Regions from separate parts of the Blastochloris viridis genome, predicted to be linked through region 2. Evidence: riboswitches for the same ligand, from Rfam matches in the RefSeq annotation. Region 2 holds a riboswitch; each other region holds the start of a gene.
What was found. Region 2 has a riboswitch for cobalamin ahead of cbpA (modified peptide precursor CbpA). Riboswitches for the same ligand answer to the same signal wherever they lie in the genome.
Positions count from the first base shown of each region.

Region 1: another riboswitch for cobalamin. It lies ahead of BVIR_RS10255 (ribonucleoside triphosphate reductase); the one in region 2 lies ahead of cbpA (modified peptide precursor CbpA).
Region 3: another riboswitch for cobalamin. It lies ahead of metE (5-methyltetrahydropteroyltriglutamate--homocysteine S-methyltransferase); the one in region 2 lies ahead of cbpA (modified peptide precursor CbpA).

Region 1 covers NZ_CP012946.1:2,334,023-2,337,294, reverse strand. Annotated here, with positions in the region: gene metE (5-methyltetrahydropteroyltriglutamate--homocysteine S-methyltransferase) at 1-206, shown strand, start outside; gene BVIR_RS10260 (acyl-CoA thioesterase) at 203-994, shown strand; cobalamin riboswitch at 1,049-1,248, shown strand; gene BVIR_RS10255 (ribonucleoside triphosphate reductase) at 1,485-3,272, shown strand, end outside.
Region 2 covers NZ_CP012946.1:453,070-456,341, reverse strand. Annotated here, with positions in the region: gene cbpB (peptide-modifying radical SAM enzyme CbpB) at 1-1,087, opposite strand, end outside; gene cbpA (modified peptide precursor CbpA) at 1,084-1,230, opposite strand; cobalamin riboswitch at 1,343-1,476, opposite strand; gene BVIR_RS02055 (cold-shock protein) at 1,732-1,941, opposite strand; gene rpsU (30S ribosomal protein S21) at 2,299-2,655, shown strand; gene purU (formyltetrahydrofolate deformylase) at 2,958-3,272, shown strand, end outside.
Region 3 covers NZ_CP012946.1:2,337,724-2,340,995, reverse strand. Annotated here, with positions in the region: gene cobN (cobaltochelatase subunit CobN) at 1-1,195, shown strand, start outside; cobalamin riboswitch at 1,234-1,455, shown strand; gene metE (5-methyltetrahydropteroyltriglutamate--homocysteine S-methyltransferase) at 1,565-3,272, shown strand, end outside.

The DNA.
Region 1 (3,272 bases), 1.8 Mb from region 2:
ACATCCATTCGCCCCGCGTGCCGACCACCGCCGAGATGATAGAACTGTTGACGAAGGCTGCGCGCCGGTTGTCGCCGGATCAGATCTGGGTCAATCCGGACTGCGGATTGAAGACGCGGCGCTGGGAGGAAGTTCGCCCGGCGTTGGTCAACATGATGGAGGCTGCGCGGCAGATGCGCGCCAACAGGGCGGAGGCAGCTGAATGAGGGGGCAGGTGGTGCGGGCCACGCGGCTGGTCGATATCGTCTTTCCCGGCGACACCAACCACCACGGCACGCTGTTCGGCGGCATTGGCCTCGCCCACATGGACAAGGTGGCGTTCATCACCGCGACGCGCCACGCTCCGGTCGATTTCGTCACCGCATCGTGCGACGGCATCGACTTCAAGGCGCCCGGCCGGCTCGGCGATATCATCGAGCTGACCGGACGGGTGGTCAAAGTCGGCCGCCGTTCGCTGGCGGCAGAGGTCGAGATGGTGGCGGAGGCGCCGCTGACCGGCGAGCGCCGCCGCTGCGGCGGTGGCGTGTTCAACATGGTCGCGGTCGGCGAACTCGCTGGCCTCGGCGGCCAATTGCCACAGCTCAAGCCGGCGCCGATGGTGGAGCCGGACGCTGAACTGCGCTCGGTGGAGCTGGTGTTTCCCGAGCACACCAGCCATTACGGCAGCCTCTATGGCGGCAACGCGCTTGCCGCCATGGGCAAGGCGGCATTCGTGGTGGCGACGCGCTATTGCCGCCGCTCGGTGGTGTTGGCCGCGGCAAAACGAGTCGATTTCACCGCCCACGTCCACGAAGGCGAGATCGTCGAATTGGTGTCGCGGGTCAGCGCGGTCGGCAACACGTCGATGACGGTTACGGTGGAGATGTGGGCCGAAACGCTGGGCACCGGTGCGCGGCGTTTATGCGGCCATGGCCAGTTCGTGATGGTGGCGGTCGATGATCGCCACCATCCGATCCCGGCTCGGCCGGTCGTGGCGGTGGATACCGCCGGCTGACGCCGTTCACAGCCGGCGGGGGACGCGTTCTTGACTCGACTCAGGCGACAAAGCTACAGCATATAGTGCCTCGGTCCCCGCGATGATCAACATCTGGGGCTAAGAGGGAAGCCGGTGCAAGTCCGGCGCTGCCCCCGCAACTGTGAGCGGCGAGCCGACGTCCATGTGAAGTCACTGGGGCTTGAGGGTTCCGGGAAGACGGACGAAGGCAACGACCCGCGAGCCAGGAGACCTGCCGCAGCACGGTACGAAGCCGGCCTGTTTGGGCCGGCGTTTCGTATTCCGATCGCCAACAGCCCTCGCTCGAGCAGGGGTTTTGGCGAAAGGACGAACTGGGATCGCCATGCGATTTCGGTTCCCGCATCGACGTCCTCGGGCGGGGTGTCCCGGCGGAGCGCGGACCGGCGCCTGCGGCTGTCGCCGCCTGCCGGCCACGGCCTCCGGTGTCCTCCGCCCGTTCTGCCGAGGAAACTCCGTGCCGAGGAGCGCCATGTCCCCCGCCGATCCCGTCGTTCTGCCGTCCAACGTCATCAAGCGAACCGGGCAGCCGGTGGTGTTCGACGGCGACAAGATCCGCGTCGCCATCGAGCGCGCCGGCAAGGCAACCGGCGAGTTCGACCGGCCGGACAGCGCCCGGCTGGCCGAGCAGGCGATCAAGGTGCTCGCCCACCGCTTCCAGGGTCAGGCACCGCACATCGAGCAGATCCAGGACGTGGTCGAGCAGGTGCTGATCTCGGCCGACCATTTTGCCACGGCGCGCGCGTACATCGTCTATCGCGAGCAGCGCGCCCGCCTGCGCCGCGACGCCAGGACGGCGGTCGACGTCGAAACCTCGGTCAATGAATATCTCGACCGGGCGGACTGGCGGGTGAGCGCCAACGCCAACCAGGGATATTCGCTGGGCGGGCTGATCCTCAACGTTTCCGGCAAGGTGGTGGCCAATTATTGGCTGTCGCACGTCTACCCGCCCGAGGTCGGCCGCGCCCACCGCGAGGGCGATCTTCATATCCACGACCTCGACATGCTGGCCGGCTATTGCGCCGGCTGGTCGCTGCGCACGCTGCTGATGGAGGGCCTGAACGGCGTGCCGGGCAAGGTCGAGGCGGCGCCGCCGAAGCACCTCTCCAGCGCGGTCGGCCAGATCGTCAACTTCCTCGGCACGCTGCAGAACGAGTGGGCCGGCGCCCAGGCATTTTCCTCGTTCGACACCTATCTCGCGCCGTTCGTGCGCAAGGACCAACTGTCCTACGCCGAGGTGCGCCAGTGCATTCAGGAACTGGTCTATAACCTCAACGTGCCCTCGCGCTGGGGCACCCAGACGCCGTTCACCAATCTCACCTTCGACTGGACCTGCCCCGACGACCTGCGCGACCAAGTTCCGGTGATTGCCGGCGAGGAGATGGATTTCACCTACGGCGATCTCCAGGTCGAGATGGACGGCATCAACCGCGCCTATATCGAGGTGATGACCAAAGGTGACGCCAAGGGCCGCGTCTTCACCTTCCCGATCCCGACCTACAACATCACCCCCGATTTTCCGTGGGAGAGTGAGAACGCCGGGCTTCTGTTCGAGATGACGGCGAAATACGGGCTGCCGTACTTCCAGAACTTCGTCAATTCCGAGCTGAAGCCGCACATGGTGCGCTCGATGTGCTGCCGGCTTCAACTCGACTTGCGCGAACTTCTCAAGCGCGGCAACGGCCTGTTCGGCTCCGCCGAGCAGACCGGGTCGGTCGGCGTCGTCACGCTCAACTGCGCCCGGCTCGGCTACACCAGCCGCGGTGACGACGCCAAGCTGTTCGCGCGCCTCGATGCGCTGTTGGAGATCGCGCGCACCAGCCTCGAGATCAAGCGCAAGGTGATCCAGCGCCACATCGACGCCGGGCTGTTTCCCTACACGCGGCGCTATCTCGGCACGCTGCGCAACCACTTCGCCACCATCGGCGTCAACGGCATCAACGAGATGATCCGCAACTTCACTGCGGACGCCGAGGACATCACCACGGAGTTCGGCCACGCCTTCGCGGTGCGGGTGCTCGACCATCTGCGCGCGCGCATCACCGCGTTCCAGGAGGAGACCGGCCACCTCTATAACCTTGAGGCGACGCCGGCCGAGGGCACCACCTACCGCTTCGCGCGGGAGGACAGGAAGCGCTTCCCCGGCATCCTGCAGGCCGGCACGCCCGACCAGCCCTACTACACCAATTCCAGCCAGCTGCCGGTCGGGTTCACCGACGATCCGTTCGAGGCCCTGGCGCGGCAGGACGAACTACAGCGC
Region 2 (3,272 bases):
TGAACTCGCTGCACGGGAACAGATCGCCGTTCGGCACCAACGCGAAGAACGCCCGCCCGCCGCCGCACGGCGAGATGTCGCACATCAGCCGCCGCGCGGTCGGCGCCAGGATGCCGATCAGGATGTTGGCGAAGTTCGCCACCACCAGCTTGCGGCCGGTTTGGCGATAGAGCGCGTGGCTGCGCTCCAGCGCGGCGATGAACGCCTCGGCCAGCGGCGCATCGTCGGGCCGCACCGTGCGCGCGCCGGGCAGCGTGCAGCGGATGACGTTGAGCATGCATGCCGGCACCTCGCGGGCGTGCAGGAACTCGACCATGGCATCGAGCTGGTCCAGGTTCTGCGAACTCATGGTGCAGATGACGTTGAAGGCCGGATAGCCCTTCAGCCGTTCGATCGCCTCGACCACCTTGTTATAGACCCCGGCGCCGCTCCAGTTCGCGCGGGTGCGGTCGGCGATCGCCGCGACCGGGGCGTCGAGCGACAGGCCGATGCCGACGCCGCGGCTGGTAAGGAAGGCGATAGCCTTGTCGTCGAGCAACGTGGCGTTGGTCTGCACCCCGAAGCGGAAGCGGTCCTTGAAGGCGTCGATGCCCTGGAAGATGGCGTCCCGCGCGATCATCGGCTCGGCGCCGTGGAAGATGATCTGCGGTTTGCGCCCCTCCGGCATGTGGCGGCGGAAATAGCGCTCGAGCCGCGACAGTGCGTCGAGCAGGGTCGGCGCATCCATGTCGGTGCCGTCCCGCCGCATCTCGGCCGGGATGTAGCAATAGGTGCAGTTGAGGTTGCAGCGCTCGGTGGCGTTGACATAGACCGCCGAGGGCTTGAGCCCGAACCTGAGCGCCGCCATCTCGCGGCCGAAGGCGTCGGCGCTGGCGCGATAGCCTTCGAGCAGCGCGCCGCCGGCCAGGGTGTCGGCGAGCTGGTCCTTGGCGATCAGCGCCCAGAACGCGGTGTCGGGCGAGATCAGCGCGATATGGGTGGGGTGGCCGATGTCGTAGGGCTGAAGCTGAGGCCCCATGCCGCTGTTGACGAAACGGCCCCGCGAGGGGGCCGTCCCGAGCGCCGTCGGATCGAACGGCGCGTTCATTTCAAAGCCTCTTTGTCCATCAGCACGAAGTGCGACAGGCCGGTGCCCTCGCTGTCGCAACTCTTGCGGATGGCGATGACGGCGGGGCGCGGCGCCGGCTGAGCGGCGGCGGGGCGGGTGGTGGCAGTGGCGGTGTGGTCCATTCCTCGGGCTCCATGTTGGCGACCGGGCGTTCGGCAGCGGCCGCGCGCAAGCGCACGCGGGACTGCCGAAACCCTTTGCCATCGGATTTCGCCCGATCTGACGTTCCAGCAGGTCTTCTGGCTCTCGGATCGACCGCCGCCTCGCGCCTTCCCGACCGGGTGGTCCCCGTCAGTGGCTGGCTCTCGCCGTCGAAGCGGCGTCCCCGATTACAGCGGCGGGTCCGCCACGGATTTTCACCGTGTTCCGGGATGCTGGAACTATGCCGCCAGCTAACCCGGCCGGGCCGGCGCCGTCAATCGCCCGGTCGAAACGGCAACGGCCGCGCCCGGTAACCGGGCGCGGCCGTTGTGAGTCGACTGTGGAGTTTCTCCGCGCGCACTCAGCGCCGCCCTGGGTCAGGGCAGGCCTCCGCGGAAAATCCGTTACGCAAGTTCCCTTGCGTCAGATCCGTCGCGCAACAGCCGCGGCCCGACCCTCAAGGCATGCCGGGCCGCCGGCGATCACGCCGGCTGGATGTTGTTGACCGCGACCTTGCCGGTGCGACGGTCCTCGGCGGTGTCGAAGGTCACCTTCTGGCCCTCGGCGAGGCCGCGGATGCCGGCACGCTCGAGCGCAGTGGCGTGGACGAACACGTCCTTGCTGCCGTCGTCGGGACGGATGAAGCCATAGCCCTTTTGGTCGTTGTAGAATTTCACGGTGCCGGTAATCATGTGGTGTCTCCTCCGCCAGTCAGGTGCACGTGATCGCAGAACAGCGCGCGTTCCGCAACTCCAGGTTCGTCGATGTTTGGAAAGACTTGAGAACGTGCGCCCGGCTAAGCCTGGGCGGAACGGCCCGATCGTCCGGCCAAAGTTCGATACCGGCGGGGATATAGGCGCTGGCGGCCCGAGCCACAAGGGTTTCCTCGCAGAGGAACACCCTGGAGTAGGTAGAATGGCGAATTTTCGGCGGCAGGCCGCGTTTTCTCGCAGCGTTGCCCGCCGGACGTGATAAGCAACCGCATTTCCCAGGCTGCCGCCGTCGTACCCGGCTGGCCGCGCAGCACAACCCAAAGATCGGAACATCGTTTGCAGGTTTTCGTCCGCGACAACAATGTCGAACAAGCCCTCAAAGTCCTCAAGAAAAAGATGCAGCGGGAAGGCGTCTTCCGCGAGATGAAGCAGCGGCGGGCCTACGAGAAGCCCTCCGAGCGCAAGACCCGCGAAAAGGCCGAGGCCGTTCGTCGCATGCGCAAGGCCGCTCGCAAGCAGGCCCAGCGCGAAGGTCTGCTGCCGGCGCCCAAGCGCCCGGCGCGTGACGCTCGTGGCGGTCGGCCGGGCTTCGGAGCACGTCCGGGCTTTGGCGCCCCGCCGCGTCCGCGTCCCGTCACCGCAGCGCCCGGCTCGCCCGAGGCCATCGGTGACACCACGGGCACGCTGACCTGACCCCGGTCTCCGCCCTGCCAAAAAACGGCACGCAGGCCCCCGGCGTTTCGCCGCAAATACCGCCGGCGCGACATCATGGTCTCGGTCATGATGCGTATGCCGGGCGAAATCCGGGTGCCAGCGGCCGCGGAGAGTGCTAATCCGTGGCCGCGGGCATTGCCGCGCCGAGGTCGGCCCCAGGCGCGTTCTGCTCGTCGATGATACGCGACTCCATCCCTCGACGCGGCAGAGCCCGACCCCCGGGGTTCCGTTGCATCGATCCCGCCCGCTAACCCGGCGGCTTCGAGTACGGACACGCGATTATGCAGTTACCGCTCCCGCAGTCCCAGATCGTGCAGGCTTCTTCCGAGCCGGCGCAACCGCAGTTCACGCTGACGATCTCCTGTCCCGACCGCATCGGCGTGGTGGCGGAGGTCAGCGGATTTCTGACCCATCACGAGTGCTTCATCACCTCGTCGTCGCACTTCGGTGACATCGAGACCGGCCAGTTCTTCATGCGCACGGCGTTCCTGCTGCCGCCGGGGCTGTCGTTCGCCGATCTGACCCCGAAGTTCGCGCCGATCGCCAGCAAGTTCTCGATGAAGTGGGGCTTTCACGACGAGCGCCGCAAGGACCGC
Region 3 (3,272 bases), 1.8 Mb from region 2:
GCCCGGGCCGGCCGGCTCGCCGTGGCGCGGCCGGCATGACGTGTTGCCGACTGGCCGCAACCTCTTCACCAGCGACCCGCGCGCGGTGCCGAGCAGAGCCGCGGCGCTGCAGGGGGAGTGCCTCGCCACGGCGCTGCTGACGCGCCACCTGCAGGACCATGGCGAGCATCCCCGCAACGTTGTGGTCGATCTGTGGGGTTCAGCCACCATGCGCACCGCGGGCGAGGAATTTGCCATGGCGCTCAGCCTGATCGGGGTGGTGCCGGTTTGGGATTTTGCCTCCGACCGGGTGTCGGGCTTCGAGGTGCTGACGCTGGCCCAGATCGGGCGCCCGCGCGTCGACGTGACGTTGCGCATCTCCGGCCTGTTCCGCGACGTGTTTGCCAATCTGCCGGTGCTGTTCGAGCAGGCGGTGGCGGCGCTGGCGCGGCGCGAGGAACCGTCCTCCGAAAACCCGTTTCGGGATCGCGCCGGGCCGAGGGTGTTCGGCCCGGCGCCGGGCCGCTACGGTGTCGGGGTGGCGGAAACGCTCGAGGAACTGACGCCGGCCACCGCGGCCGCGGCTGCGGATGCTTGGCTGGCAGGCAGCGCCTACGCGTACGGCGGCAGCACTGATGGCGCCGCCGCTCGTGCTGCGCTGGAAGAGCGCGCCGCCAACGCCGACGCGTTCGTCCATACCCAGGACCTGCCGGAGACCGACCTGCTGATGGCGCCCGACTACGCCGCCCACGAGGCCGGCTTTGCCGCGGCGGCGCGCATGCTCGGCGGGGCGCCCGCGCTCTACCACGCCGATTCGGCGCGTGCCGAGGCACCGCGGATGCGCACCCTGCCGGAGGAGATCGCTCGCGAGATGCGCGCGCGCGCCACCAATCCACGCTGGATCGCAGGGCAGATGCGCCACGGTTTCCGCGGCGCCGCCGAAATCGCCTGGACGCTCGACCAGATGGCGCTGTTCGCCCATCTCGCCGATGTCGTCGAGAGCCATCACTTCGACGGATATTTTGAGGCGACGCTTGGAAACGAGGCGGTGCGGAATTTCCTGGAAACCGCCAATCCCGTTGCTGCCGAGGCGATGCGGCGGCGCTTCCGCCAGCTCATCGCGGCGGGCCACTGGGACATGCGGCGGAACAGCACCATCGATGCGCTTGCCTCGCCGAGCGATGGCGAGCCGCCGGTGGACGGTTCGCAGAATTGATTTTCCGCCCCGGCTTGACTCGATGTCGTGCCGGGGACCACAGTCCGCCCCGTCGTGGTTCTCTGGACCCCATCGGTCCGGAGCTAAGAGGGAATTCGGTGCGCCGCAGCTCATCTGAGCCGGCAAGACCGAAGCTGCCCCCGCAACTGTGAGCGGCGAGCCGACGTCCATGTGAAGTCACTGGAACTTGACTGTTCCGGGAAGACGGACGAAGGCGACGACCCGTGAGCCAGGAGACCTGCCGCGACAACATAACGTCCCTGGGCGGGGTGTCCCGGTGGTGCGCTTGCGAATCCGCGGCGGCCTGCCGGTGGATCGTCCGCATGCGACCGCTCGACCTTTGCCCCCAACATTTTGGGGTTCGAGCCAATGTCTGTTCTCTCTCTTCCTGTCGCCACGCTGGGTGTGCCGCGGATCGGTCCGCGCCGCGAGTTGAAATCGGCGCTGGAGCGCTATTGGTCCGGCAAGATCGACGCCACCGCTCTCCAGGAGGCGGCCACCGGGCTGCGCGCCGCCAGCTGGGCATGCCAGGCTGCTCGCGGTGTCAGCGTCATCCCGTCGAACGACTTCTCACTTTATGACCACGTGCTCGACACCGCGGTGATGGTCGGCGCGGTGCCGGCGATCTATGGCTGGTCGGGCGGCGCGGTGCCGCTCGATAGCTATTTCGCCATGGCGCGTGGCAGCCAGGGCGCCGAGACCAGCTGCAGCTGCGGGCACGACGCATCCGGCGTTCCGGCGCTCGAAATGACCAAATGGTTCGACACCAACTATCATTACATGGTGCCGGAGTTTCAGCCTGGGCAGAGCTTTTCGCTGGCCTCGACCAAGCCGATCGACGAATACCGCGAGGCGGCAGCGCTGGGCTTTGCCACGCGCCCGGTGCTGCTCGGGCCGGTGAGCTTCCTCAAGCTTGGCAAGAGTCACGACGCCAGCTTCGATCGCCTGACGCTGCTCGCCGGCCTGATGCCGACCTATATCGAGGTGCTGCGTCGGCTGGCCGCCAATGGTGCGGAATGGGTGCAGCTCGATGAGCCGTGCCTGGTGCTCGACCTCTCCGACGCCGAGCGGCGGGCGCTGCGCGAAGCCTATGGCATGATCGCCTACGCGCTGCCCAAGCTGAAGATTATGCTGACCTCCTATTTCGGCGGGCTCGGCGGCAATCTGGAAACCGCGCTGGCGCTGCCGGTGGCCGGGCTGCATCTCGATCTGGTGCGGGCGCCGGAGCAGTTGGGCGATGTGCTGGCCAAGGCGCCGCGCGGGTTGGTGCTGTCGCTTGGTGTGATCGACGGCCGTAATATTTGGCGCGCCGATCTCGACGCCATCCTGACGCGGCTGGAGCCGGTGGTCGGCCGCCGCGGTGCCGATCACCTGGAACTCGCACCGTCGTGCTCGCTGCTGCACGTGCCGGTCGATCTCGAACTTGAGACCGACATCGACCCCGACCTCAAGCGCTGGCTGGCATTCGCGCTGCAGAAGATGGGCGAGCTTTCCGTGCTCGGCAAGGCGCTGGCCCAGGGCCGCGGCGCGGTGCGTGGCGAGCTCGACGACGCGGCGGCGGCGATCGCCTCGCGGAGGTCTTCGACCAAGGTGCACGATGCGGCGGTGGCGGCGCGCACCGCGGCGGTCGAGCCGTGGATGTCGTGGCGGGCGAACCCTTACCCGGAGCGGCAAACGGTGCAGCGGGAGGCGCTGAAGCTGCCGCAGTTTCCGACCACCACCATCGGCTCGTTCCCGCAGACCGCGGAGGTGCGCAAGGCACGCGCGGCGTTCGCCAAGGGCGAGCTGGGCGAGGACGACTACAACGCCTTCCTGCGTCGGGAGACCGAGGCGGCAGTCAAATGGCAGGAGGACATCGGCATCGACGTGCTGGTCCATGGCGAGTTCGAGCGCAACGACATGGTGCAGTATTTCGGCGAGCAGCTCGCCGGCTACGCCTTCACCAAGCACGGCTGGGTGCAGAGCTATGGCTCGCGCTACGTGCGCCCGCCGATCATCTTCGGCGACGTCTCCCGTCCGGCACCGATGACGGTGGCGTGGTCGAGCTTTGCCCAATCGCTGACGTCGCGGCCGATGA